One region of the Kitasatospora sp. NPDC096140 genome, then DNA from elsewhere that is predicted to be linked to it. Evidence: riboswitches for the same ligand, from Rfam matches in the RefSeq annotation. Region 1 holds a riboswitch; each other region holds the start of a gene.
What was found. Region 1 has a riboswitch for cobalamin ahead of ABT048_RS19600 (peptidase). Riboswitches for the same ligand answer to the same signal wherever they lie in the genome.
Positions count from the first base shown of each region.

Region 2: linked by a shared signal. The riboswitch ahead of ABT048_RS21280 (ribonucleoside-diphosphate reductase subunit alpha) and the one ahead of ABT048_RS19600 (peptidase) in region 1 are both predicted to bind cobalamin.
Region 3: linked by a shared signal. The riboswitch ahead of ABT048_RS12425 (cobalamin biosynthesis protein) and the one ahead of ABT048_RS19600 (peptidase) in region 1 are both predicted to bind cobalamin.
Region 4: linked by a shared signal. The riboswitch ahead of nicT (Nickel transporter NicT) and the one ahead of ABT048_RS19600 (peptidase) in region 1 are both predicted to bind cobalamin.

Region 1 covers NZ_JBEOUW010000017.1:84,219-91,268, forward strand. The annotation lists gene ABT048_RS19585 (prenyltransferase/squalene oxidase repeat-containing protein) at 1-1,174, shown strand, start outside; gene ABT048_RS19590 (hypothetical protein) at 1,289-1,615, shown strand; gene ABT048_RS19595 (SCO2322-related protein) at 1,681-2,169, opposite strand; gene ABT048_RS19600 (peptidase) at 2,199-3,272, opposite strand; cobalamin riboswitch at 3,373-3,522, opposite strand; gene cobF (precorrin-6A synthase (deacetylating)) at 3,629-4,387, shown strand; gene ABT048_RS19610 (enoyl-CoA hydratase) at 4,470-5,243, opposite strand; gene mmsB (3-hydroxyisobutyrate dehydrogenase) at 5,240-6,124, opposite strand; gene ABT048_RS19620 (enoyl-CoA hydratase/isomerase family protein) at 6,121-7,050, opposite strand, start outside.
Region 2 covers NZ_JBEOUW010000019.1:128,880-135,929, reverse strand. The annotation lists gene ABT048_RS21285 (ribonucleotide-diphosphate reductase subunit beta) at 1-741, opposite strand, end outside; gene ABT048_RS21280 (ribonucleoside-diphosphate reductase subunit alpha) at 762-3,161, opposite strand; cobalamin riboswitch at 3,353-3,484, opposite strand; gene ABT048_RS21275 (glycosyltransferase family 39 protein) at 3,558-5,432, opposite strand; gene ABT048_RS21270 (glycoside hydrolase family 26 protein) at 5,429-6,538, opposite strand; gene ABT048_RS21265 (glycosyltransferase family 2 protein) at 6,544-7,050, opposite strand, start outside.
Region 3 covers NZ_JBEOUW010000010.1:866-7,915, reverse strand. The annotation lists gene ABT048_RS12445 (cobyrinic acid a,c-diamide synthase CobB) at 1-45, opposite strand, end outside; gene cobO (cob(I)yrinic acid a,c-diamide adenosyltransferase) at 59-664, opposite strand; gene ABT048_RS12435 (putative cobaltochelatase) at 668-2,764, opposite strand; gene ABT048_RS12430 (cobyric acid synthase) at 2,761-4,299, opposite strand; gene ABT048_RS12425 (cobalamin biosynthesis protein) at 4,296-5,282, opposite strand; cobalamin riboswitch at 5,481-5,612, opposite strand; gene ABT048_RS12420 (helix-turn-helix domain-containing protein) at 5,810-6,508, shown strand; gene ABT048_RS12415 (alpha/beta hydrolase family protein) at 6,685-7,050, shown strand, end outside.
Region 4 covers NZ_JBEOUW010000009.1:180,059-187,108, forward strand. The annotation lists gene ABT048_RS11985 (type B 50S ribosomal protein L31) at 1-160, shown strand, start outside; gene ABT048_RS11990 (helix-turn-helix domain-containing protein) at 308-880, opposite strand; gene ABT048_RS11995 (EamA family transporter) at 1,081-1,935, shown strand; gene nicT (Nickel transporter NicT) at 2,094-3,209, opposite strand; cobalamin riboswitch at 3,242-3,457, opposite strand; gene ABT048_RS12005 (ArsR/SmtB family transcription factor) at 3,540-3,923, shown strand; gene ABT048_RS12010 (hypothetical protein) at 3,978-5,672, shown strand; gene ABT048_RS12015 (AAA family ATPase) at 5,722-7,050, opposite strand, start outside.

The DNA of each region.
Region 1 (7,050 bases):
CGCCGCGGACGTGACCCCCGGCGGCGACCCGAGCAAGAACGCCCGTCTGGTGTACCGGAACCAGCTCGCCGTCGCCGGCTGGCCCGGCGGCTCGCCGGTGGTCACGGACTACGAGCGCGCCATCCTCAACTCCTACGCCGCCGGGATCGACCCCGCCCGCGTCGGCCCCGGCCGCAACCTGATCGCCGACGCGGTCGCCTACTGGCAGACCGCCGAGCCCGGCTACTACGGTCCGTCCGCCAACTTCAACGGCACCGTCTTCGGCCTGCTCGCCCTCGCGGGCGCCAAGACCCAGACCGGCACCCAGCGCGCCCCGCAGGCCCTGCTGAACGCCTCCGTCACCGCGGTGCGCGCCAACCAGCACAACGACGGCGGCTGGAACTACAGCAAGGCCGCGGGCGACCCGACCGCGCTCGCCCAGGGCAGCGACATCGACATGACCGGCGCCGCCATGGCCTCGCTGTGCGCGGCGGGCGTCCCCAACACCGACCCGGCGATCGTGGTCGCCAAGAACTTCCTCAAGGGCAAGCTGGCCTCCTCCGGGGCCTTCAACGCCATGTTCGGGGTGAACACCGACTCCAACGGCTGGGCCGTGTCCGGCCTCAACGCCTGCGGCATCAACCCGCAGGGCACCGACTTCACCAGCGGCACCGGCAAGACCCCGCTCGACTTCCTCATCGCCCAGCAGTTCAAGCCCGGCGGCGGCTTCAAGTACCTGCCCACCGACACATCCCCGTCCCCCTACGCCTCCGTCGACGGCCTGCGCGCCGTGGCCGGGGCCGGGTTCACCGCCACCCCGCCCGCCCCGGTCACCGCGGGCGAGCCCACCTGGACCGCCACCACCGGCTTCACGGCCGGCACCGCCGCCAGGCTCGCCCTGGTCGTCGACGACGGCACCGGGGCGCTCAAGGCCTGCACCGTCACGCTCACCCCGACCGGCAGCACCGCGACCCTCGGCGACGTCCTCGACGCGGCGGGCACCGCCACCCCGGCCGGCTGCGTCACCGCTGTCACGCCGTCCACCGGCGGCGGCACCGTCACGGCGATCAACGGCACCGCCAACAGCGGTTCGTCCACCTGGAAGGTCAGTCTGGACGGCGCCACCGCCACCGGTGCGACCCGCGCCACGGTGGTCCACCTCGGCGACACCGTCTCGCTGCGCTACGGCAGCTGACCGCACGACTCCGCAGGGGAGTCGAGCACGGATCATCCTCCCCTCGGCAGGGCAGAACCACGACGGCCCGACGGATCCCGCCGCCGGACCACGGAACAGGGGGAAGTGGTACCGATGGGTGTCTCCAGGTGGGTGGCAGGCGGCTACGTGGCCTCGGTCGGCGTACTGGCCGCCCTGGGCGGGCTGACGGGGAACGGGCGCTACTACCTCGCGTCGATCGTCCTCACCCTGCCCGTCGGGCTCGCCGCGTTCGCGGGCGTCTACCTCGCCCGGGGGCTGCTGACGGGCGTCGGTGAGCTGTTCACCACGACACGACTCCCGAACGGCGATGATCCCGGGTGGCTGACCACGGCGGGCATCGTGGCCAACACACTGCTGTTCACCGCTGCCGCCGTCATCACCGTGGTGCTGGCCGAGCGCTTCGTCCGCCGCCGGCGGTGAGCCCCGGGCACCCGGCGCCCCGGCTCCTCGTGGAAGGGGCTGGGGCACCGATGTGCCATGGGGTGTCAGGGCGCCGTGATGCCCGGCTGGGCGCCGGCGCCGAAGGACCAGCCCTCGACGTCGCCGGGCGCCGGGTTGTAGCTGCCCGCGCCGAGGTTGCTGTACGACCAGGGGCCGCCGTGCTGGGCGTGCCAGTACGACCAGTAGGCGCTGCCGGTGGGGTTGGTGCAGGTCGTCGGCAGGCTGTTGATCTTGCAGACGAAGCCGGGGAAGCGCGGGTGGAAGGCGTACGAGAACCCGGCGCCGGTCAGCGCGGCCAGGCCGCTGGCCGGGTCCCCGGGGGCGCAGCCGGTCTCGATGCCGCCGCCGACGGCGGTGAAGTCGACCACGACGGTGACGCCGGTGGTGCCGTCGCATGCCGCCGCGTGGGCCTGCGGGGCCTGGGCGGCGGAGGCGCCGAGCAGGCCGGCGGTGAGGGCCGCCGCGGCCGCGATCGACCCGAGCGTACGGCGGGCCGGGCGGGCCGGGCGGGCCGGGGTGAGGGTGTCGGTCATCGGTGAACTCCTCGCGGTTTCGGGCCTGTTCAGCGGGTGGCCGGGGCCGGGCAGGCCAGGGTGGGGGCGTCGGGGCGCGCGCCGGCGGCGGACAGGGTGGCCAGCGGCGCACCGCCCAGGCCGAGGACGGCCTGCGCGGTCGCCCGGGCGCCGTTGCCCGCGTTGAAGCCGGTCGCGTCGTAGGCGACCGCGCCGCGGACCGCCGGGTCGGCGGCGCAGCCCTGCTGGAGCTTGACCAGCCGGCTCCAGCCCTTGAGGCCGGCACCGAAGCGCCCGCCCGAGAGCAGGGCCTGGGTGGCCAGGCCGGTGGTGTTGGCGTTGGAGGCGGTCGCCCCGGCGGCCGCGAAGCCGCCATCGGCGTTCTGGTGGGTGGTGAGCCAGGTGAGGCCCGCGTTGGCCTTGGCGGTGCGGCCGGTGGCGGCGAGGGCCTGGGCGGCGAGGGCGGTGGCGTCCGGGTCGCCGGCGCAGGTGGCCTGGCCGAAGGCGACGGGGAAGCCGCCGTCCGCGCACTGGCTGTTCGCGAGGTAGTCCACGGCTGCCGCCGGGGCGCCGCCGGGGGTGCGGTGCAGGGCGATCAGGGCCAGTGACTGGCCGAAGGCGTTGCTGTAGTCGCCCCACTGGGAGCGGTCGGAGAAGCGTCCCTCGGCGGTCTGGAGGGAGCGCAGCCGGGCCGGCAGGTCGACGCCGCCGAAGTTCGCCGGGTTCGCGTCGCGGACCTCGGCGGCGAGCAGCAGCTTGGCGGTCGCGCCCGCGTACGCCTCGGTGGTGCCGTCACCGAGGTAGCCGGAGATGATCTCGGGCTTCGCCAGCCAGACGGTGGCGTTGGCGGCGGCCTCGTCGGAGCTGTGCGAGGCGGCGAAGGCCAGCACGGCGTCGATGGTCAGCCCCTGGTCGGGGTAGGCGGTGCCGTTGAAGACGGACTCGAAGTGGTCACCGCCGACGAGCTGGCGGGCCAGCCAGCCGGCCGCGGCGGCGTCGGGACGGACGGTCCTGGACGAAGACGAGGTCGTGTCGGCGTGGGCGGCGGTGGCGGCGGGGAGCGCGGTGGCGAGGGCCAGGGCGGGTATCGCGAGCAGACCGAGGGTACGGCGGAGCGTGGGCATGGGTGCCTTTCCGGGCCTGGACGCAGGGGCCCGGAGGGCGTCGGCGCCGTGCCGGAGCAACCCTCGGAGCTCCGGCCCGCAGACCACGACGGGAGGAGGGGACGACACACCTCCGCCGACGGGTACTCGGGCTCGCCGCCGACGTGGCGTCGGCGGCCTACCGTTGCGGGCCAGCGCCGGATTCGAACCGGACTTCCCCCGTGGGCGGAGTCACTACGTGACGGCTCATCATGGCGAAACGGAAAAGATCGGGTCAAGGGATCGTGCGTCACATCACGGTGACCACGGCGTAGTTCGCCGACTCGCCCCCGCCGGCCGGACGAGATCGCAGCGGTTCGGACGGCAGAATGCCTCCCATGCGGCACATCTTCGTCATCGGTATCGGCGCGGGCGACCCCGACCACCTCACCCTGCAGGCGGTCAGGGCGCTGGCCCGCACGGACGTCTTCTTCATCCTCGACAAGAGCGAGGAACGGCAGGACCTGATCCGGCTGCGTCGCCGGATCCTCGCCGAGCACGGCCGCGCCGGGCACCGCGTGGTCGAGGCGCCGGACGCGGAACGGGACCGCGGCACCCCCGCGTACGCGGCCGCCGTCGACGACTGGCGCGTCCGCCGCGCCGACCTGGTCGAACGGCTCCTCGCCGAGCACCTCGGCGAGGACGAGACCGGCGCCTTCCTGGTCTGGGGCGACCCGAGCCTGTACGACAGCGTCATCGCCGTCGTGGACGACGTCCTGGCCCGCGGCACCGTCGGGTTCGACTTCGAGGTGGTCCCGGGCATCAGCAGCGTCTCGGCGCTCGCCGCCCGCCACCGCACCACACTGACCCGGGTCGGCCGCCCGGTGCAGATCACCACCGGCCGCCGTCTGGCCGAGGGTTTCCCCGAGGGCGTGGACGACGTGGTGGTGATGCTCGACGGCCGGGCCGCCTTCGCCGGGATCGACCCCGAGGGGTTGGAGATCCGGTACGGCGCCTACCTCGGCACCCCCGACGAGATCCTCGTCGCCGGCCCGCTCGCCGAGGCCGCCCCGAGGATCCGCGAGCTGCGCGAGCAGGCCCGCGAGCGCAAGGGCTGGATCATGGACACCTACCTGCTCCGGCGGGCCGGGAGCTGACCGGCGGTGCGCCGCCCCGTGGAGGGGGCGGCGCACCGGGCCGGCCCGTCAGCGGTTGCCGAACGTCAGCGGTTGCCGAACGTCAGCGGTTGCCGAACGTCGGCGGGCGCTTCTCGGCGAAGGCTGCCATGCCCTCCTTCTGGTCCGCCGTGGCGAAGGTGGCGTGGAAGAGCCGGCGCTCGAAGCGGACGCCCTCGGCGAGGGTGGTCTCGTACGAGCGGTTGACGCTCTCCTTGAGCATGACCGCCGCCGGAGCGGACATCGCCGCGATGGTCTCGGCGGTGGCCAGGGCCTCCGTCTGCAGCTGGTCGGCGGGGACGATCCGGGAGACCAGGCCGGCCCGTTCGGCCTCCTCGGCGCCCATCATCCGGCCGGTCAGGCACAGCTCCATCGCCTTGGCCTTGCCGACCGCCCGGGTGAGCCGCTGCGAGCCGCCGATGCCGGGGATCACACCGAGCTTGATCTCCGGCTGCCCGAACTTGGCGGTGTCCGCGGCCAGCAGGACGTCGCACATCATCGCCAGCTCGCAGCCGCCGCCCAGCGCGTACCCGGCCACCGCCGCGACGACCGGCTTGCGCAGCGCGGCGAAGCGGTCCCAGGCGGCGAACCAGTCGCCGAGGTAGGCGTCGACGAACTCCAGGGACTGCATCTCCTTGATGTCGGCGCCGGCCGCGAAGGCCTTCTCCGAGCCGGTGACCACCAGACAGCCGATCTCCCTGTCCCGGTCGAACTCCGTGGCCGCGGCGACGACTTCGGTCATCAGCTGGGTGTTGAGCGCGTTGAGCGCCTTCGGGCGGTCGAGCGTGATCAGCCCCACCCGGCCCTTGCGCTCGACCAGGATCGTCTCGAACGTCATGCGGTGTCCTTCCGGAGGGTGGTGATGATGGCGGAGAAGTCCAGCCCGGCGCCCGCCCCTTCGGCGAACGCGGCGTACACCTCCGATGCCCTGCCGCCCAGTTCGGCCGGTACGTCGCAGGCGGCGGCCGCGGCGGCCGCGAGTCCGAGGTCCTTGGCCATCAGGGCGGCGGCGAATCCGCCGGCGTAGTCGCGGTTGGCGGGGCTGCCCGGGACCGGGCCGGGGACGGGACAGTTGGAGGTGAGCGCCCAGCACTGCCCAGAGGCGGTGGAGGCCACCTCGAACAGGGCCTGATGGCTGAGCCCGAGGCTCTCCCCGAGTACGAAGGCCTCGCTGACCGCGATCATCGAGACGCCGAGGATCATGTTGTTGCAGATCTTCGCGGCCTGCCCGGCACCGGAGGGGCCGCAGTGCACGACCCTGCGGCCCATCGCGGCCAGCAGCGGCTCCGCCTCGGCGAAGTCGACGTCCTCCGCGCCGACCATGAAGGTGAGGCTCGCGGCCTCGGCACCGGGCACACCGCCGGACACGGGCGCGTCGACGGCCCGGTGGCCGGCCGTGCGGGCAAGGTCGGCGGCGACCCGGGCGTCCCCGACGGCGATGGTGGAGCAGTCGATGAACAGCGCACCCGAGGCCGCCTCGGTCAACTCGCCGTAGGAGTCGAGGACATGGCGTCCGGTCGGCAGCATGGTCAGCACCACGTCGGCCTCGCCGACCGCCTCGGCGGCGGAGACCGCGATCATCACTCCCTGCGCCGCGGCCAGGTCCCGGGCCTCGGCCGAGAGGTCATAGCCGATCACCCGGTGCCCGGCCTTGACGAGGTTGGCGGCCATCGGGCCGCCCATGTTGCCCAGTCCGATGAATCCGATGCTGTGGGTCACCAGCGCTCCAGGGATGTGGTGGTGGCGGCGAGGCCGAGTTCGCCATCGCCGCGCGGGGCGAAGTAGCGGGCCACGGCAGCGGGTTCGACGGCGCCCAGGGTGGCCGGGCTCCACCGCGGCGAGCGGTCCTTGTCGATCACCTGCGCCCGGATCCCCTCGGCGAGGTCCGGCGTGGCGAGCGCCGCACACGAGGTGCGGTACTCCTGGTCGAGCACCGCCTCCAGCGGGCCGAGGGCCCGGGCCCGGCGCAGGGCCGCCAGCGTCGCCTTCACCGCGGTCGGGGAGTTGGCGGTGATCCGGTCGACGGCCTTCTTCGCCTCGGGTTCACCGCTGTCCCGCAGCCGGTCGAGGATCTCCTCGACGGTACCGGCCGCGTAGCAGGCGTCGATCCAGGCGCGCTGCCCCTCCAGCGCACCGGTCGGCGCGGGTTCGACGTGCCGCTCCAGGGCGTCGTGCACGGGCAGCCCGGCAAGGTCGTCGAGCAGCGCCGGCACCCGCTCGGAGGGCAGGAAGTGGTCGGCGAGCCCGCAGAGCAGCGCGTCCGCCGCTCCCACCGATCCGGCGGTGAGGGCGAGGTGGGTGCCCAGCTCGCCGGGCGCCAGGGCGAGCAGGTAGGTGCCGCCCACGTCAGGGACGAAGCCGATGCCGGCCTCGGGCATGGCGATGCGGGTGGTCTCCGTGACGATCCGCACGCTGCCGTGGGCGGAGACGCCGACGCCGCCACCCATGACGATGCCGTCCATCACGGCCACGTAGGGCTTGGAGTAGCGGGCGATCCGGGCGTTGAGGCGGTACTCGTCGCGCCAGAACTCCTCGACCGCGCCCGGGTCCCCGCCGGTGGCGGCGCGGTGGATGGCGACGATGTCGCCGCCGGCGCAGAACGCGCGGTCCCCGGCCCCCGTGATGACGACGGACTCGACCCGGTC
Region 2 (7,050 bases), on a different contig from region 1:
GGCCTCGACGGCCTCCTCCAGCATCTCCGTGACCTGCTTGGCCATCTCGTCGTCGAAGAGGTCGGGCTCCTCCTCGCGGACGGTGTCCACCACCGAGAACGCGAAGTCCATGTGCATGGACTCGTCGCGGAACACCCAGTTGGTACCCGTCGCCAGGCCGTGCAGCAGGCCGCGCGACCGGAACCAGTACACGTACGCGAACGCGCCGTAGAAGAACAGGCCCTCGACGCACGCCGCGAAGCAGATCAGGTTGAGCAGGAACGCCCGCCTGTCCTCCTTCGTCTGCAGCGAGTCGATGTGGTCGACCGCGTTCATGTACTTGAAGCAGAACTGCGCCTTCTGGTGGATGGAGGGGATGTTCTCCACCGCGGCGAAGGCCGCGTTGCGGTCCTCCGGGTCCGGAAGGTAGGTGTCCAGCAGCGTCAGGTAGAACTGGACGTGCACGGCCTCCTCGAACAGCTGGCGCGACAGGTACAGGCGCGCCTCCGGGGAGTTGATGTGCTTGTAGAGGCTCAGCACCACGTTGTTCGCGACGATCGAGTCACCGGTCGCGAAGAAGGCGACCAGCCGGCCGATCATGTGCCGCTCGCCGTCGCTCAGCTTGGCGAGGTCGGCGACGTCGGAGTGCAGGTCCACCTCCTCCACGGTCCAGGTGTTCTTGATCGCGTCCCGGTACCGGTCGTAGAACGACGGGTAGCGCATCGGGCGCAGGGTCAGCTCGAAGCCGGGGTCGAGCAGCATCTTGCGGTCGTCGGGGGTGCTCACTGGCAGGCCTCGCAGGACTCGGGGTTCTCCAGGGAGCAGGCGATGGCGTCCTGCTCGGCCTGGGTCATGGTGGGGGCGGGGACCGGCACGGCGCTGCGGGCGGCACCGGAGGCGGCCTGGGCGATGCGGGTCGCGGGGCGCGAGCGCAGGTAGTAGGTGGTCTTCAGACCGACCTTCCACGCGTAGGCGTACATCGAGCTGAGCTTGCCGATGGTCGGCGCCGCCATGAACAGGTTCAGCGACTGGCTCTGGTCCAGGTACGGCATGCGGGCCGCGGCCAGGTCGATCAGCGCGCGCTGCGGCAGCTCCCAGGCCGTCCGGTAGAGCGAACGGACCTCGGCCGGCAGCCAGTTCAGCTCCTGGACGGAGCCGTTGGCGTCGCGCAGCGAGTCGCGGGTCTGCTGGTCCCAGACGCCGAGCTCCTTGAGCTCGCGCACCAGGTACGGGTTGACCTGGAGGAACTCGCCGCTGAGCGTCTCGCGCTTGAACAGGTTGGACACCTGCGGCTCGATGCACTCGTACACGCCGGCGATGGACGCGATGGTCGCGGTCGGCGCGATGGCCAGCAGCAGCGAGTTGCGCAGGCCGGTCTCGGCGATCCGGGCGCGCAGCGCGGTCCAGCGGTCGGCCCACTGCGGGGCGGCCGTCGGGAAGTGGTCGATGTGCAGCTCGCCGCGGGCGGCGCGGGTCTCGCCGTACGCCTCGTGGCGGCCCAGCTGCTCGGCCAGGTCGGCGGAGCGCTCGTACGCGGTGAGCATGATGCGCTCGGCGATGAGCGTGGACAGCCGCGCGGCCTGCGCGGAGTCGAAGTCGATCCGCAGCTTGAAGAAGACGTCCTGGAGGCCCATCACGCCGAGGCCGACCGGGCGCCAGCGGGAGTTGGACGTCCCGGCCTCGGTGGTCGGGTAGAAGTTGATGTCCACCACGCGGTCGAGGAAGGTGACGGCGGTGCGGACGGTGGCGTCGAGGCGCTCCCAGTCCATCGCGCCGAGCAGGTCGTCCGCGGAGGCGCCGACGGCCACGTGCGCACCGAGGTTGACCGAACCCAGGTTGCAGACGGCGGTCTCGGAGTCGTCCGTGACCTCCAGGATCTCGGTGCACAGGTTGGAGGAGTGCACCGTGCGGCCCGGCAGCGCGGTCTGGTTGGCGGCGCGGTTGGAGGCGTCCTTGAAGGTCATCCAGCCGTTGCCGGTCTGCGCCAGGGTGCGCATCATGCGGGCGTAGAGGGTCTGCGCCGGGATGGTGCGGACGGCCTTGCCGGCCTGCTCGGCCTTGCGGTAGGCCTCGTCGAACTCCTCGCCCCACAGGTCGACCAGCTCGGGAACGTCGGCCGGGGAGAACAGCGACCAGTCCGCGTTGGCGTTGACCCGGCGCATGAACTCGTCCGGGATCCAGTGCGCCAGGTTGAGGTTGTGGGTGCGGCGGGCTTCCTCGCCGGTGTTGTCGCGGAGCTCCAGGAACTCCTCGATGTCGGCGTGCCAGGTCTCCAGGTAGACGCACGCGGCGCCCTTGCGGCGGCCGCCCTGGTTGACGGCGGCGACCGAGGAGTCGAGGGTGCGCAGGAACGGCACGATGCCGTTGGACTTGCCGTTGGTGCCGCGGATCAGGCTGCCGCGCGAGCGGATGCGCGAGTAGGACAGGCCGATGCCGCCGGCGTGCTTGGACAGGCGGGCGATCTGCGCGTAGCGGTTGTAGATCGAGTCCAGGTTGTCCAGCGGGGAGTCGAGCAGGTAGCAGCTCGACATCTGCGGGTGGCGGGTGCCGGAGTTGAAGAGCGTCGGCGAGGAGGTGAGGTACTCCAGGCGGCTCATCAGGCCGTACAGCTCGGCCACCTCGCGCACCGACTGCTCGTTGTCGCCGACCGCCAGGCCACAGGCGACGCGGAGCAGGAAGTGCTGCGGGGTCTCGACCACCTTGCGGGTGATCGGGTGGCGCAGCAGGTAACGGGACTGCACGGTGCGCAGGCCGAAGTACTCGAAGCGGTCGTCGCCCGCGGCGTCGATCAGGGCGTTCAGCGCGGCGGCGTGCTTGGCGACGAAGTCCGCGGTGGTGTCGCCGATCAGGCCCTCGGCGTGGCCGACGGCGATCGAGGCGGAGAAGGACGTGGAGCCCTGGCTGTTCGCCTCGTCGACGATCTCCAGCGCGAGCAGGCGGGCGGCGAGCTTCGAGTACTGCGGGTCCTCGGCGATCATCGACGCGGCGGCGTCCACGGCCAGCCCGCGCAGCTCGGCGAAGTCCGAGCCGGCGTGGCGGCCGCGCAGCGCAGCGGCGGCGACATGGCCGGGGTCGACCTCGGGGAGGTCGACACTGCGGTCGGTGAGCAGCCGCAGCAGGGCGCCGCCGGGGTCGGAGACCTTCGGGTCGATGAAGGCGGTACCGGAGCCCTGGGCGGGCAGGGTGGCTGAGGCAGCGGTGGTCAAGGCGCTCTCTCCTGGCGGCGATCGGCGGCGGTGATCGGAGCCTCGGGCCGGTCGGGGCAGGGGAGCACGGCACGAACGCAAACGGCGTCGCGCGACGGTGTCTCCCCGGCCCGCCCGCGAGGCCCGGAGGGGTGGTGCTTGGTGCTGGCGCGGCCTCTGCGGGAGGGCCGTGGCGCACGCCGCCGGCAGGTACTCGGACTCGCGGGGACAGCTGCTCCAGCCGCCCGCACACCGCTGCGGGGCAGTCCCGGATTCGCACCGGGTTCCCCTGCATCGACAGCAGAAGCGAGCATACATGTAGTGCCGCTGCTCTGCGGCGGCACCATATGTTGTGCCTGTCGTGTCGCCCGCGTGGGCGGGCCCGTCGGCCGGTCAGTGCTTGAGATAGACCTTGTACGTGCTCGAATCGCCGGTCGGCGAAGTGAATTGCGCCACCAGTCGGTACTGCCCGCCGGCCGCCAGCGCGGCGCTCAGGGCGCGGTCGGTGGCGCGCGGCGCGGTGCTGTCGAGGACGACCATCGTGAACCAGCCGTCGCGGATCGCGGCGACGCTCCCGTCGTCCCCGTGGTGCTGCACGCCGGCCGCGTCGCGGTACTCCGTGCCGGTGCGCGCGGAGACCCACTGCTCGGGCTTGCTGACCGCGCCGAGGTAGTACTCGGCGAGTCCGTCGACCTCGGTGAGGTAGCGCCCCTGGGGCACCGCGTGGGACCGCAGGACGGCCAGCAGGCGGCCGGAGTCGGGTCCGTTCTGGTACCGCAGGGCGGACTGCTCCAGGCCGAGGGCGAGCAGCGCGACCCAGACCAGGATGCCGAGCTGGGGGTGGCGGAAGTGGGCGCCCACCAGCCGGGTCAGGCCGACCCCGGCGAGCGGGGCGGCCAGCAGCATGCCGTAGGCGAGGTGGCGGAACAGTGCCCCGGAGGTGCCGGTCCACACGTGCGCGGCCGGGACGAGCAGGGCGGTGGCGGTCAGCACGGTGCCGAGCAGGGCGCGGTGGCCGCGCGAGGTGGGAACGGCCTCCTTCTCGGGCGCGTCGTGCTCGTTCATCTGCTCGCGGCGCGCGTACGCGATCGTGCCGGCCACCGCGAGGACGGTGAACAGGCCGCTCCACTGGACGGTGGAGAGCAGGACGGCGCGGGCCGAGCCGGGGGCGTTGCCGTGCGAGGGCGACCACCCGGCGAGCTCGCCCAGCGTGCCGTACGGCAGCAGCAGGACGACGGTGCCGGCGGCCAGCAGCAGGGCGCGCAGGGCGGCCGGGCCGAGGCGGCGGTGCGGACGGGCGGTGGCCAGCGCGAGGCCGACCAGGGCGGGCACGGCGAAGGCCGCGGAGTACGCGACGGCGCAGGCGAGCGCGGCGGCCGGGGCGGCGGTCAGGACCAGCGCCGGATGTCGCCGTGAGGTGAACACCGTGGCCCAGGCCGCGAGGGCGACCAGCAGCACGGCGAGGGACTCGGGGGCGGCGTAGAAGCCGACCACGACGGTGGACTGCAGGACGGCGTAGACGGCTATCGCGCAGATCGCGACCCGCTCGTTGAACAGCCGCCGGGTCAGCGAGTACAGCAGCACGGTGGTGGCCAGCGCGAAGCCGAGGCTGAGCAGCCGGGTGCCCCAGATGCCGTTGGCGTCGGCGGCCGCGCCCGCCAGCGGCGGGTAGAGCCAGGGCGAGCCGTTGATCCGGTCGACCAGGTCGGTGGTGACCGGGGTGCCGTGCATCAGATGGGCGAGCTGCTGGCGGCCGGCGACCATCGCGGCGGCCTCGTCGGGGTGCGCGGCGGCGAGCAGGCGCAGCGAGAGCGCGGCCTGGACGGCCAGGACGGCGCCGAGCAGGCCGCGGGCGATCCAGCGGCGGCGCGGGCTGGTGCCCGGGTCCCAGCCGATCGTGGGGACCTGCGGGATGGTGTACGGGGCCAGCTCGATGCCGTCGGGGTTGGCCTCGGCGGTCGCGGTCGCGGTCGCGGTCGCCGTGGCCGTGGCCGCCCTGGCCGGTGCTGCGGTCGGCGTGGCGGTGTCCGTGCGGGGCCCGGGGACGGTCGGCTCCGACCCCGCGGCCCGGCGACGGGCGGCGCGGCCGGTCGCGGAGCCGGCGGGCACGGTGCGCTCGGGCGCGGTGCCGCTCTGCCGGCTGCCGTCGGGCGCGCTGCCGTCGGGCGCGGGCCCGTCGGGCACGGCGCCGCCGGGCGGTGCGTCGCCCTTCGGCGCGCGGCGGCGCGGGATGGGGGCGAACGGGTTGAAGTCGGAGTCAGTGCTCATCGGGGGTTCCGGATGTCGAAGCCGTAGCGGGGGTCGGACACGCGCTGCTTGAAGGCGGCGAGGGTGTCCGGGACCGCCTCGACCCGCCAGTCCGCCCGCTTGACGATGTTGAACCAGACGAAGCCGACGATGTCGTCGTGCGCTTCCAGCCCGGAGAACAGCTGGTCGATGTCGGCGCGTTGGCGCTTGCCCTGCTCGGAGGCGGTCTCGCTGATGAAGAAGGGCTTCTTGGAGAAGGTGCGGATCTCGGCCATGGTCGGCCCGTACAGGGTCTCGAAGGTCTTCGGCCCGCTCTTGGTGAAGTAGCCGGTCATGCCGGCCCAGTCGACGTAGGTGTCGCCGGGGTAGTACGGCGCCAGGCGGGTGTTGGGCGCGGGGTCGGTGATGTTGGGGCTCCACACCCAGATCACGTTGGTCGCGCCGGCCTGGTCGAAGATGTCGTGGACGTGGCGCCAGGCGCCGACGAAGTCCGCCGGGCTGGAGGCCTGGCGGCCCCACGGGTACCAGTCGCCGTTCATCTCGTGGGCGATGCTGACGGCGATCGGCAGGTTGAGCTTGGCGACGGCCTTGGCGACGCCGCGCACGTAGTCGTCGGTGTCCCCGGCCGCGATCGAGGCGAGCGAGTGGTCGTACGGCTCCCAGGCCATGTACGGCAGCGCCCCGGCCTCGTAGATCCGCCGCACGCCGGCGGTGTCGAAGCCGCCCTTCCAGTGGGCGTAGTACTCCAGGACGTTGGGCTGCTTGCCGATCGTGGCGCTGTAGGGGCCCAGCGCGTCCATCGAGGCGGGGACATCGGGCAGGGCGGCGCCGAGGTACTTGAGACCGGGCTTGAGCAGCGGCGTGACGTCGTACGGGACGCCGGCCGGCAGGGCCTTGGGCGTGGCGGCCCCGGTGGGGGCGGTGGCGGCACCGGCCGCGGCCGCGGTGCCGCCGGCCGCCTGGCCCGGGGCGGTGGTGGTGACCGCGGCGGGCGGGGCGAAGCCCTTCTGCATCGCGAAGCCCGGGTCCTCCGGGCCGCAGGCGGTGAGGAGCAGCAGGCCGGCCGTCAGCACCGGGAGCGCCAGCCGGCGACGGAGCCGACCGGCCCGTCGGGGGTGTGCGGTCATGGCGATCACACTGCTTCCGTGGGGCGCGGCTGGACGAGGACCCGGCCCACGATGGTGGCGTAGAACAGGCCGGAGGCGAGGACGAGGGCGAAGTTCAGCGGGCCCATGGTGAGCATCCGCCAGATGCTCAGGAACACCCAGAGCAGGGCCGTCCCGCCGCCCCAGGCGATGACGGCGATCCAGAAGCGGCGGGTCTTGTTCTTCTTGGCGCCGCTGGAGCCGGTCGGCTGCCAGGCCATCCGGTTGCGGCGCACGATGTCCCAGATGGCGAAGACGTGCGCCCAGCCGTACATCATGCGGGCGGCCCAGGCCTCCAGCCGGTAGGGGTTGCGGTGCCAGAGCGGGAAGACGACCGTCGCGTAGAGCAGTCCGGGCAGCACCAGCGCGGTGTTCTGCCAGCGGATCAGGTCGGGCCGGGCGAGCAGCAGGACGATCGGGATGAGCGGCGAGACGACGGTGAACAGCGCGGTGTGGATGTAGTAGAAGAACCCGGAGAGGTAGCAGGCGCGGGT
Region 3 (7,050 bases), on a different contig from region 1:
GCCGGAGGAGGGTGCGGCGACGACGAGGCGGGGGATTGTGCTCAACGGTCCACTCGATCTACCACTCGATGCCGCGCTGGCCCTTGCGGCCGGCGTCCATGGGGTGCTTCACCTTGGTCATCTCGGTGACCAGGTCGGCGAAGTCGGTCAGTGCCTCGGGGGCGTACCGGCCGGTGATGACGACGTGCTGGCTGCCCGGGCGGTCCTTGAGCACGGACACCACCTCGTCGGCGTCGATCCACCCCCAGTGCATCGGGTAGGTGAACTCGTCGAGCACGTAGAAGCGGTAGGTCTCGGCCGCGAGGTCGCGCTTGACCTGCTCCCAGCCCTCCTTGGCCGCCTCCTCGCTGGTCATCTCCTGCTCGGCGGAGCGCTGGATCCAGGACCAGCCGGAGCCCATCTTGTGCCAGTCGACGGTGCCGCCCTCGCCGGAGGCGCCGAGCACGCGCAGCGCGTTCTCCTCGCCGACCTTCCACTTGGCGGACTTCACGAACTGGAACACCCCGACCGGCCAGCCCTGGTTCCAGGCCCGCAGCGCCATGCCGAACGCGGCCGTGGACTTGCCCTTGCCGGGGCCGGTGTGCACGGCGGTGATCGGCAGCGTGCGGCGCTGACGGGTCGTCAGGCCGTCGTCGGGGACGCTCTCGGGGACGCCCTTGGGCATGGGTCAGGCCGCCTTTCGCAGGGTGGTCGCGCGGTTGTCGCGGACGGTCGTGGGACGGTTCTCGCGGACGAGCGAGGCCACGCCCTCGGCGCGCAGCTCGTCCAGGCTGACGGCGGTGCCGCCGAGTTGCCCGGCCAGGGTGCGGGCCAGGCCCAGTCGGACCGGGCCGGACTCGCAGTCCAGCACCACGCTCGCCGTGCCCTGCGCCGCGAACAGCGCGGCCGCGCGGTGGGAGCGGGCGAGCGCGTCGCGCCCGCCGGTGGCCCGGCCGTCGGTCACCACGACCAGCAGCGGGCGGCGGCTCGGGTCGCGCAGCCGCTCGACCCGCAGCACCTCGTGGGCCCGCAGCAGCCCCTCGGCCAGCGGGGTCCGCCCGCCGGTGGGCAGCGACTCCAGCCGGGCCGCGCCGACCTCCACGGAGGAGGTGGGCGGCAGCGCCAGCTCGGCGCCGGTGCCGCGGAAGGTGATCATGCCGATCTTGTCGCGCCGCTGGTAGGCGTCCATCAGCAGGGACAGTACAGCGCCCTTGACGGCGGTCATCCGCTGCCGGGCGGCCATCGATCCGGAGGCGTCGACCACGAACAGCACCAGGTTGGACTCCCGCCCCTGGCGCACCTGTTCGCGGAAGTCGTCCTTCTGCAGCACCAGCGCCCGGCCGCTGCGCCCGCGCGCCACCTGGTGCGGCGCGGCGGCCTGCAGGGTCGCGGTCAGGTGGAGCCGGCCGAGCGCGCCCTGCGGGCGGCGGGCGCGGATGGTGTGGCCGCCGTTGGTCTCGGCGGGGGAGCGGCGGCCCTGGGCGCCGTGGCCGGTGCCGCGGACGGTGAACAGCTTGGTCCGGTACGGGTCCCCGGCCGCGACCGGCGCCGACTCCCGTGCGGGGGAGGGGTGCTGGGTCGGGACGGGCTGCTGCGGCTGCTGCTCCGCGTCGTCCGGTCCGTCCGGTCCGTCCGCCGCGGGCGCCTCCGGTGCGCCGTCGGCGGACGGCTCGGGCGCCCCGCCGCCGTCCGGGCCGCCGCCGTCGGGGCCGCCCTCGGGGCCGCCCTCCGGGCCCGGGCCGTCGCCCTCGGGCTCCGGATCGTCGTCGCCCTGGGAGTGCTCCTCCAGCGTCCGCTCCAGCTGCTCCTCGTCCAGCCCCGGAGCGTCGAAGGGGTTGCGGCGCCGCCGGTGCGGCAGCGCCAGCCGGGCGGCCTGGCGGACGTCCTCCTCCAGCACCTCGGTGCGACCGTCCCAGGCGGCGAGCGCGACGGCCGTGCGGGCCATCACGATGTCGGCGCGCAGGCCGTCCACCTCGAACGCGGCGCACACCGCGGTGATCTGACGCAGCGCCACATCGGTCAGCTCGACCTTGGGGAGCAACTCCCGGGCTGCGGTGATGCGTTCGGCGAGCGCCCGCTCCTCCTCGGCGAACCGCGCGGCGAAGCCGGCCGGGTCCGCGTCGTACGCGAGCCGGCGCCGGACCACCTCGGCGCGCTCGGCCGGGTCCCGGGTGGCGGCGATCTCGACGGTCAGGCCGAACCGGTCGAGCAGCTGCGGCCGCAGCTCGCCCTCCTCCGGGTTCATCGTGCCGACCAGCAGGAAGCGGGCCGCGTGCCGCACCGACACGCCCTCGCGCTCGACGTACGAGCGGCCCATCGCGGCGGCGTCCAACAGCAGGTCCACCACGTGGTCCTGGAGCAGGTTCACCTCGTCGATGTACAGCACGCCGCGGTGCGCCCGGGCGAGCAGTCCGGGCTCGTACGCCTTGACGCCCTCGGCCAGTGCGCGCTCCAGGTCCAGCGAGCCGACGATCCGGTCCTCGGCCACGCCGACGGGCAACTCGACCAGCTGGGACGGCCGTTCGTGGCTCACGGCGGCGGAGTGCGGCCCGTCCGGGCACTGCGGGTCGGGCGCGGCCGGGTCGCAGGCGAAGCGGCAGCCCTCAACGGTGGCGATGGACGGCAGCAGGCCGGCCAGCGCGCGCACCATGGTCGACTTCGCGGTGCCCTTCTCGCCGCGCACCAGCACGCCGCCCACAGCGGGGGAGACCGCGTTCAGCAGCAGCCCGAGCCGCAGGTCGGCCATGCCGACGATCGCGGTGAACGGATAGCGGACGTCAGTCATGCGTCACTCCCAGGTGCCCCGGGCGCCAGGAACGGCAGCGATCCGGCCGCCGGCACCCCGCCCTCGATCAGCTTCCACAGCGCGTCGGTGTCCGCGTGTTCCTCGATCAGGTCGCCCAGCCGGTCCAGCCGGGCCTCGCGCGCCTCGGCGAACGAGGTGTCCGGGGCCGGCACGAACGCCCGCCCGGCCAGGTCGGCGACCTCGCGCAGGAGTTCGCGGCGGAAGCCGTCGTTCTCCAGCACGCCGTGCCAGGTCGTGCCCCAGACCGAGCCCGCCCGGCAGCCGTCCAGGCTCTGCCCCCGGTCATCGGAGATGAACCTGTCGCCGCCCTCCACGGTCACCACCCCGTGGTGGATCTCGTAGCCCACGACCCGCCGGCCGTACGCCTCGCCGACCGGCCGCGCCAGCACCTTCTCGACGCCGAACCGCACCTGCGTCGGCAGCAGGCCGAGCCCGTCGACGGCGCCCGCCTTGGACTCCACCTCGTCGACGATCCCGCGCGCCAGCATCTGGTAGCCGCCGCAGACCCCGAGGATCGGCAGCCCGGCCGCCGCGCGCGCCTTCAGCGCCGGTTCCAGGCCGCGCTCGCGCAGCCAGGCGAGGTCCGCCACGGTGGCCCGGGTGCCGGGCAGCACCACCAGGTCGGCGTCGGCCAGCTCCTCCGGCCTGGTGGCCCAGCGCACCAGGACGCCGGGCTCCTGCGCCAGCGCGTCCACGTCGGTGAAGTTGGACAGCCGGGGGAAGCGCACCACGGCCACCCGCAGCACGTCCGCCCCGACCGGGCCGCGCCCGTCGACCCGGTCCACCACGGTCGACAGGTCCAGCGAGTCCTCGGCGTCCAGCCACAGCCCGGGCAGCATCGGCAGGGTGCCCAGCACCGGACGGCCGGTCAGCCCGTGCAGCATCTCCAGGCCGGGCGCGAGCAGCCGCGCGTCGCCGCGGAACTTGTTGACGAACCAGCCCGCCACGTGCCGCTGGTCCTCCGCGGACAGCAGCGCCAGCGTGCCGTACATCGCCGCGAACACACCGCCCCGGTCGATGTCCCCGACCACCACCACGGGCAGCCCGGCGGCCGTGGCCAGGCCCATGTTGGCGATGTCGCGGTCGCGCAGGTTGATCTCGGCGGGCGATCCGGCGCCCTCGCAGACGACCACCTCGTAGCGGCTGCGCAGATCGGCCAGGCACTCCAGGGCGCGTTCCAGCAGGACGGGCTTGCGCTCGCGGTAGTCCAGCGCGCCCACCTCGGCGACCGGCCTGCCCAGCAGCACCACCTGGCTGCGGCCGTCCGCGCCGGGCTTCAGCAGCACCGGGTTCATCGCCGCCTCCGGCTCCACCCGGGCGGCCTGCGCCTGCATCGCCTGGGCGCGTCCGATCTCGGCGCCGTCGGCGGTGACGAAGGAGTTCAACGACATGTTCTGTGCCTTGAACGGCGCGACCCGCACGCCCTGGCGGGCCAGCCAGCGGCAGATGCCGGCGGTGACCACGCTCTTGCCCGCGTCCGAGGTCGTCCCGGCGACCAGCAGCGCGTTCGTCATGCCCTTCCCCTCTTCCCACGGAGCGCGCGCAGCAGGACGTGCCCCGCGACCGTCGTACCCAGCGCCAGCGCGCCCACCCGCCGGGAGAGCGTGCAGGCCCGTTCGATGTCGTCGACCGTGACCGGCCGCAGCTCCCCGCCGAGCACCGGCCGGTGCTCGACGCGCTCGCCGTACTGCAGCGTCCCGCCCAGCCGCACGCCCACCGCGCCGGCGAACGCCGACTCCGCCTGACCGGCGTTCGGGCTCGGGTGCGAGGAGCCGTCGCGCCGCCAGACCCGCCAGGCCGTCCGCGGCTGCGGGGCGGCGGCCACCGTCAGCAGGGCCGTCAGCCGGGCGCCGGGCCAGCCCGCCACGTCGTCCAGCCGGGCCGAGGCCCAGCCGAACCGGGCGTGGCGCGGCGAGCGGTGGCCCACCATGGCGTCCAGGGTGTTCACCGCGCGGAAGGCCAGCAGCCCGGGCGTGCCGGCCAGGGCGCCCCAGGCCAGGGCGTTCACCACGGCGTCGGCGGTGTTCTCGGCCACCGACTCGACCACCGCGCGCGCGATCTGCTGCTCGTCCAGCGCGCTCGGGTCCCGCCCGCACAGGTGCGGCAGCCGCTCCCGCGCGGCCCGCAGGTCGCCCTGCTGCAGGGAGCGGCCGATGGCGCGGGCCTCCCGGGTCAGCGAGGTGCCGCCGAGCACGGTCCAGGTCGCGGCCGCCGCCAGTGCGGCCCGGCCCAGCGGTCGCCGGCCGACGGTACGGTCCAGGGCGAGGGCGCCCGCCGCGACCGTACCCACGCACAGCGCCGTGTACCCGGCCCCGGCCGCCCGGTCGTCGCGCCACAGCCGCCGCTCCAGGCGGGTGGCGGCGCTGCCGAAGACGGCCACCGGGTGGCCCCGGCGCGGGTCGGCGAAGCGGGCGTCGGCGGCGTAGCCCACGACGGCGCCCACCGCGAACGCGGCGGCGCGGCCCCAGCGGCGGCCGGCCGCAGGACGGACGGTCACCGGCCGCACGCCGGAAGGCGGCTCATGGAGGGACAGCTCAACGAGAGGGAGCCCAGCGGAAGGCGACTCATCGAGAGGCGGCTCATCGGGAGACGGCTCGGCGGAAGGCAGTTCGGAGTCCGGCCGGGCGGGGCAGCCTGCATCGCGTGCGTGTCCTCACTCAGGGTCCGCGCCCTGGATCGACGTAGCGGGGGCGAGAGTCTCCTGGCTTCCGGGTCGGACGCACCCCCGGTGCCTTCCAGCGGCTTCTGACGGCCCGCCGTGGCGAGATTTCCGAGCGTGCTCCCCGGTGACAGTGGCGGGACCGCGCCGGACTCGCACCGGCTTCCTCTCCATGCCTCCGATTGGCCCCAGGATCCCATCACGCGGCCGAACCGGGAGTCAACCGAGGTCACGGAGGGGTTGGTCACACGGGACGGCGGCCGATGAGCTGTGGGATCGCCCAGCGCGGCACCGCCCCCGGGCCGGCCGCTTCGTGGGTTCGGTCGCTGGGGTCGCGCCGTGGTCCGCGCCTAGCGTTCGGTGGCATGCGTCGCAGAAAGCCCCCCGCCGCCCCGCCCCCGGTGCCGTTCTCGCCCGCAGCCGCCCGCGCCCACCGGGCCGCCCTCGGCCTCACCCCCGAACAGGTCGCCGAGGGCCTGGCCGCGCACGGCGTACGGCTGCTGCCCGCCCACGTCCTCGCCTGGGAGAGCGGCGAGCTGCGCCCCGGCGAAGCGGAGTTCATCGCCCTCGCCCGCGCCCTCTGGTGCCCCGCCGCCCAGCTGATGGACACCCGTCCGGTCCGGTTGCGCGACCACCGCGTCGCCCGTGAGCTCGGCCAGGCGGCCGTCGCCGAGCGCACCGGCACCACCCTCGGCTCCTACCGGCAGGCCGAACTGACCGACCGCTGGGAGGGCGACGAGGAACAGACCCGCGCCCTCGCCGACGTCCTCGGCCTCGGCCTGCCCGAACTCGTCGAGGCCACCGGCCGCGGGGAGGCGCTCGACCACCTCCTCCGCCAGTGCGTCACCGGCCGCTGGCAGCCCCACCTCCGCGCCCTCGCCCGCATCGTCCCCGCCCCCGCCGACGCCCTCGCCGACGCCCTCGCCGCCCTCCACCAGGAGCACCACGTCCCTACCCACTGGGGCGCCACCGCCCGCACCGCACCGCCCCCGGCCGCCGGATCCCTCACCCCCCGCTTCTGGCACCTCCTCGACACCGCGGGCACCACCGGGCCGACCGCGTGACAACGGGCACCACCGGGCCGACCGCGTAACAAGGGGAGGCGGCCGGCCCTCCGACGGCGGGTGCGGATCCGGAGGCCGTGCCCCGGACGGGTCAGCCCGGTGGCCGCGCGGGCGGGGCGCCGGTGGACTGGTGCACGAACACCGTCCGGTCCGAGACCAACAGAGCGGGGAACGATATGCGCTGGGGAACCGCTGCCGTCGTGGCGGCCGCCGCCGTCGGAACCGGGGCCGTCGTCCTGGTGATCGGCCGTCGGGCTTCCGAGCGGATGGTCCGTCCGGTGACCGCCGGGCGGGAGTCCGGGCGGGAGTCCGGGCCGGTCGTGGTCCGGAGCGTCGGCGCCGGGCGGGTCACCTTCACCCGCAGTCCGGAGAGCCTGCACCCCGGCCGCTGGGCGGTCGAGTGGGGCGACAACGGCCACGCCGTCGTCGAGGACGTCCTGCACAGCGACGAGCAGGGCGTCACCCGTCGGCTGGTCCGCGCCGACCAGGGCACGCTCACCCCCGGCACCGAGGTCCGCTTCACCCCCCGCGTCCACCTCGGC
Region 4 (7,050 bases), on a different contig from region 1:
CGGCGACCGCACCGTCGTCTGGGAGGACGGCAACACCTACCCCGTGATCGACGTCGAGATCTCCTCGGCGAGCCACCCCTTCTACACCGGCCAGTCCCGCGTGCTCGACACCGCGGGGCGGGTCGAGCGCTTCCGCCAGCGGTACGGCGACCGACACTGACGGCGACCGGCACCCGCGACCGAAGGCAGTCGGCGCCCGCCACTGAGGGCGGTCGACACCGAGAACGCCGCAACGGCGCCTCCCCGGGTGGGGAGGCGCCGTTGCGGCATACGAGCAAGGGGGCCGCAACCGGGGCGGCGCCGGGGATCAGCGCGGCGGCGGTACCGAGACCACCATGGTCAGCGCCAGCGTCCGCTCCCCCGCATTGCGGTAGACGTGCGGGTACGAGGCGTCGAAGGAGACCGTGCCGCCGACCGGCACCGGGTGCTCGCGCTCGTCGTGCACCAGGGTCAGCTCGCCCTCGTCGACCCGGACGATCTCCACCGTCCCGGCCGGGTGCGGCTCCGAGGAGTACTCCTCGCCCGGCTCCATCCGCCAGCTCCACAGCTCCAGCGGGCCGGGCGCCTCGATCCCGTGCAGCAGGGTGCCGGTACCGCCGGACGGCCCGGCCCACAGCGGCACGGCCTGGTCGGCCGGCACGATCCGGACGTCCGGACCCTTCTCGTAGTCGAGCATCGTGGCGACCGAGACGCCCAGCGCGTCGCCGAGCCGGACGACGGTGGCCACGCTCGGGTTGGTACGGCCCTGCTCGATCTGGACGATCATGCCGCGGCTCACCCCGGAGCGGGCGGCGAGGGCGTCCAGGGTGTGACCGCGCTCGGTGCGCAGCCGCTTGAGGTTCCGGGCGAGAGCCCGGGAGACGAGGTCGGGGTCCGGCACGCGGTCAGTCCTCCGGTGTGTCCACTGGTCGAAACAGTACGAAATAGTGTTCGGCAAGTTCAGTTTGTTGCACTACGCTGCCAAACCTCGGCAACGAGTCCATCCGACTGTACTTCGGAGTGCATTGTGCTGTCCTTGAGTCCCTCCGTGCCCGGCGGGCCCACCGCCCCGGGCAGCCCCCTGCGGTCCGGGGCCCGCCCGTGACCGCCCTGCTCGCGCTCTCCGCCAGCCTGCTCTGGGGCGTCGCCGACTTCGGCGGCGGCGCACTCGCCCGGCGGCTGCCCGCGCTCGCCGTGGTGGTCGCCTCCCAGGCGGCGGCCGCCGCCGTACTGCTGGCCGCCGTCCTCGCCACCGGCGGCTGGGCCGACGCCTCCCCCGCCCTCTGGTACGCGGTCGCGGCCGGGGTGATCGGCCCGTTCGCGGTCCTCGCCTTCTACCGCGCGCTCGCCCTCGGCCCGATGGGCGTGGTCTCGCCGCTGACCACCGTCGCCGTCCTGGTGCCCGTCGGCGTCGGCCTCGCCCTCGGCGACCGCCCGGGCCCCGGCCGGATCGCCGGGATCGCCGTCGCGGTGGCCGGTGTGGTGCTCGCCTCCGGGCCCGAGCGCGGCGGCCGGGCCGCCGCCCGCAGCACCCTGCTGCTCACCCTGGGCGCCGCCCTCGGCTTCGGCACGGTGATGGCCCTGATCGCGCACGCCTCGGCCGGCGGCGGCCTGCTGCTGGTGCTGTGCGTCCAGCGGCTGTGCAACGTCGCCGTCGGCGGCACCGTCCTGGTGGCCGGCCTGCGCCGCTCCGGGGCTGCGGCCGGCCTGCTGCCGGGACTGCGGGCCCGGCTGCCGCTGCTCACCGCGGTCGGTCTCGCCGACGTCGTCGCCAACGCCGTCTTCGCGATGGCCTCGCACCGCGGCTCGGCCACGGTGGCCGCCGTCCTCTCCTCGCTCTACCCCGTGGTCACCGCGCTGATGGCACGCGGGGTGTTCAAGGAGCGGCTGCGCCCGGTCCAGGTGGTCGGCGCCGGGCTCGCCGTCGCGGGAACGCTGCTGCTCGCGGCCGCATGAGAGGCGCTCATGACGCTGCCCCATGAGCCGCGCTCATGGGGCGCAGTGGGATGAGCCGGGCTCATGCCCCGACGCCATGAGCCGACCTCATGGGACCCCATGAGTCACGCTCATGCCCGACGTCATGAGCCGCGCTCATGCCCCCGGGCTCAGGCCCGTCACGAGCCCTCGGGCGCCCAGCGCTTCTCCACCCGGGCGAGCTTCCAGTACCCGATCGCCAGCGCCCAGACCACCACGAACAGCCCGGCGATCGCGTAGCCGACGTTGTCCAGCGAGATGTCCGCGATCCAGCCGCTCACCGGGTCGGTGAGGTCGAACTTCTCGTGCAGCACCCCGACCAGCTCGATGGTGCCGATGATGAAGGCCACCGCGATCGACAGCCCGGTGATGGTCAGGTTGTAGTACACCTTGCGCACCGGGTTGGCGAAGGCCCACTGGTACGCGAAGTTCATGAACGTCCCGTCCAGGGTGTCGAACAGGCTCATCCCGGCCGCGAACAGCAGCGGCAGGCAGACGATCGCGTACCAGGGCAGTCCGGCGGCCGCACCCGAGCCGGCCATCACCATCAGGGTGACCTCGGTCGCGGTGTCGAAGCCCAGGCCCAGCACCATGCCGACCGGGAACATCTGCCCCGGCCGGGTGATCGACCGGGTGGCCCGGTTCAGCACCCGGGCCATGAAGCCGCGCGAGTCGAGGTGCGCCTCCAGCTCCGCCTCGTCGTACTGCCCGGCGCGCATCGCCCGGAACACCTTGAGGATCCCGAGCAGCGCCGCCAGGTTGAGCGCCCCGATCAGGTACAGGAACGCGCCGGAGGCCGTCGTCCCGACCACCCCGAGCCACTTGTGGGTGGTCGACTCGTCGTCCATCAGCGTGTTCGCCAGCTGCGCGCCGCCCGCCACCAGGGCGGCCATGATGACCACCATCGAGGAGTGCCCGAGGGCGAACCAGAAGCCCACCGAAACCGGCCGCTTGCCGTCCGCCATCAGCTTGCGGGTGGTGTTGTCGATCACCGCGATGTGGTCGGCGTCGAAGGCGTGCCGCATCCCGAGGGTGTACGCGGTGATACCCAGGCCCACCCCGAAGACCTGGGTACCGACCGCGTACCGCTCGGGTGCCACCAGAAAGATGAGCGTCCCGAAGGCCACCACGTGCATGGCCAGGATCACGCCCATCAGCCCGGCCGTGCGGACGGTGTCCTCGCGCCGCCACCGGAAGGTGGGCAGCACGGAGGGAGCCGCTGCGGCCTCCGCGGCGGCGGTTTCGGGCAGGGTCATCTGCGGATCACGCTCCAGCACCTCGTGGAATCACTTCGTGAGATGCCGCGGCCGGTCTCCTGGCTTACGGGACACGCCCGTACCCGCCTTCCCGGGTGCGCGAGGCGCCCAGTGACGTCGTGGGTACGGACGGCGCTCCCCCGCGGACGGGGGATCGGCCCGATCACAGTGGCGAGGGCCGCTCCGGACTCCGGACCCCTGAGGGTCCGTCACCGGTCTTCCCGAGCACCACGGCGGGCTACACGGTAGGGGCCCGGCCCCGACCCATGCAAGGCTGCGCACCTGCGCAGGTGTCCAGGATCACAGCCGCCCGCCTGCAAGAATGTCCGCATGCATCTCGTACCGGCCGACCGCGCGGGCCACCGCACCATCGACGGACACCGGGTCTGCGAGGCCATCGCCGCGATCGGTGACGCCGCGCACGTCCGGTCCTGGGCCGAGCGGTTCTCGCTGCTCGCCGACCCCGGACGGCTCGCCCTGCTGCTCGCCCTCCACCGGGCGGGCCCGCTCGCCGTCACCGACCTCGCGGTCGCCACCGGCATGCGCGACCCCGCCGTCTCCCAGGCCCTGCGGCTGCTCCGCACGGCCGGCGTGGTCACCGGCGACAAGGACGGACGAGTCGTGCGCTACCGGCTCGTCGACCAGGACATGCGCCCCCTCCTCGACGAGTGCGTCGCCGCCGAGCACCACGAGCCCACCGCCGCGGCCGGCTGACCGACACTCGGGAAACGCGGCCGCACCGGCACCCCGGATGAGTACGATCATGGTGTGCCGTCCCACCCCCACGCCTGGCCCGCCGACCGCTGGAACACCCGACCGGTCAAGGCCCGCGTGCTGGCGGTCGCCCGCACCCTCACCTCCGCCACCCGGGTCCTGGACGTCCTCACCCTGCTGCACCCGGACGGCGTCGAGCGGTACTTCACCGTCAACCCCGGCTCCGCCTTCGCCGATCGCGCCCTGGACGAGTACCTGCACGGCCTGCCCGGCTTCACCCTGCTGGACTGGGAGGACGCCGTCCGGCACCGCTTCGACCTGGCCGTCTCCTGCGCCGTGCACTCCTCCATGCACCGCCTGGACGCCCGGCTCGTCGTGCTCCCGCACGGCGCCGGCTACAACCGCCTGGTCACCGAGTCCACCGGCGACACGGTCAGCGCCGCCGGCCTCTCCCGCAAGGAACTCACCCACCGCGGGCGGGTGTTCGTGGACGTCCTCGGCCTCTCCCACCCGGAGCAGCTGGACCGCCTGCGGGTCTCCTGCCCCGAGGCACTGGACGTCGCCCGGGTGGTCGGCGACCCGTGCTTCGACCGGATGCTGCGCAGCCTGCGCTCCCGCGACGCCTACCGCGCCGCGCTCGGCGCCGTCGACGGCCGGCGGCTCGTCGTCGTCAACTCCACGTGGAGCGAGCACTCGTTATTCGGCCGCCGCCCCGACCTGCCTCAACGCCTGGTCCGCCGGCTGCCCGCCGACGAGTACGCCGTCGCCGTCGTCCTGCACCCCAACATCTGGAGCCGCCACGACCCCGAGGCCCTGCTCGACGCCGCCCGCCGGATGGGCCTGCGCCTGATCCCGCCGCACCAGGGCTGGCAGGCCGCCCTGGTCGCCGCCGACTGCCTGATCGGCGACCACGGCTCGGTCTCCGTCTACGGCGCCGCCCTGGAGCGGCCCACCGTGCTGGTCGCCACCGGCGCCGCCGAACTCGACCCGCGCTCCCCCGGCTACGCCTTCGGGCAGGCCGCGCCCCTGCTCGACCCCGACGGCGACCTCGCCGCCCAGCTCGAACTGGCCCTGGCCAAGCGGGACCCGGCCGCCCTGCGCCCGCTCACCGACCGCTCGCTGAGCCGCCGCGGCCGCTCCGCCGAGGTGCTGCGCCCGCTGCTCTACTCCTTCCTGGAACAGCTGGACGAACCGGGGGACGAACCGCTCCTGCCGCCCTACCCCGGGCCCGTCCCGCGCCCCGGCACCACCGACGCGCCCACCGCGTACGACGTCGAGGGCGAGAGCGAGGGCACCGAGGTCGGACTGCGGCGCTACCCCTTCGACCCGGCCGACCACACCCCACGCGGCTTCCACGCTCTCACCGACGAGCACCCCGGCGACGCCCTGCGCTACACCGCCGAGGTGCTGGCCCGCACCGAGGTCCGCGCCGAGCGCCCCGCCACCCGCTGGCTCGCCGACACCGTCGCCGAACTCCCCGGCCTCGCCGTCGCGGTGGCCGCCCTCGGACCGGCCCGCCACCTGCTCCGGCTGCGCACCGGGCTGCTCCTCGAAGCCCGCGCCGAACCGGACTGGGGCAGCCCCGAGCCCCGCCTCGACCCGCTGCTGCTCGGCTCCGCCGTGGCCTGCTGGCTCGCCGACGGCGGCGACCCGGCCGGCCTCCCCGAGCACGGGCTCACCGTCCGCACCGGCGAACACCGCACCCGGGTCTGGTTCACCACCGAGCCGCCCCGCCCCTCCCCGTCCTAGCCGCCCCGACCGCTCCGGCCACGGGCACCGAGTCCCGACCGCCCCTGCCCTAGCCCTCCCGGCCGTCCCGTGCCCGCAGCTCCCGCAGCCGCTCACGGCTGCGCTCCGCCAGCTCCTCGTCGCCCAGCTCCGCCGCGAGGCCGACGAGCAGGGTGTGCGCCTGCGCCTCCTTGGCGTACTGCTTGCGCTGCTCGGCCTGTCGGGCGCAGTCACCGGCGTGGACGGCGGCGAGACGCAGCTGCCCGAGCGCGCGGTGGGCCCGGGCCCGGACCAGCGGCAGCTTCATCAGCATGTCGCGGTCGTCGGTGTCCGCGGCCCGTGCGACGGCACCGTCCAGCACGGTCAGCGCCTCCTCCGCCCGGCCGTCGGCGATCAGCGCCTGCGCCAGGTTGTAGCTCTGGACGATCTCACCGTGGTCGTCGCCCCGGTTCTCCGCCAGGGCCAGCGTGAACCGCTCCACCGCGTCGCCGGGCCGGCCGTCGGCCAGGCAGAGCAGGCCGTCCGTCTCGTGCAGCACCCCCACCACGCGGCGGTCCGCCACCAGCGGCAGCTGCTCCGCGGCGAGCGCCAACTGCTCGGCCGCGAGCGGGTACTCCTTGCGCTCGAAGTGGGCGCGGGCGAGCTGGTTGCGCATCCGGACGACGGCGGCCGGCTGGTTGTCCCACTGGGCCGACTCGACGCCGAGCCGGTGGGTCGCGATCCAGTCCTCGTACAGCTTGCGGCCGTGGTACAGCGGCCAGAGCGACTCGCAGAGCCGCCACACCTCGCCGTGCCACTGCTGCTCGGCCGCCTCCTCCACCACCGCACGCAGGTTGGCCCGCTCGGCGTGCAGCCACTCCAGGGCGTCGGCGCCGGAGGCGAAACCGGGCAGCTCCTCGCCGCCGGCCTCCTGCAGCCGCAGCCGCTCCCCCATCGCCCGGTCGGCCAGCGCGGCCCGGCCCCGGTAGTAGGCCACCACCCGGGCGAGGAGTTCCAGCCGGCCGGGCAGGTCGCGGGCGCGGCGGTAGGCGTGCAGCCGCACCACGTCGTGGGCGCGGTAGCGGATCCCGGGGCCGTCGTCGACCACCTCGTCGACCAGGTGGACGGCGCGCAGCTCGTCCAGCGCCGCGCCGGCCTGCTCGACACCCGCGGCGCACGCCGACTCGGCCGACACGAAGGGGCCCGGGTGCACGCCGATCAGGCGGTAGAGCGCCCGGCCCTTCGGCGACAGCCGCTCGTGGACCAGGTCGTACGTCGGGCCGAGGGCGTTCTCCTCGTCGTCCAGCAAGGCCGATCCGCCTTCCCGGTCGTGCAGTTCGGCCACCACCCGGCCGACCGGCAGGTTGTCCCGGTCCAGCAGCTGGCTGCCGACCGCGTTCAGCGCCAGCGGCAGCCCGCC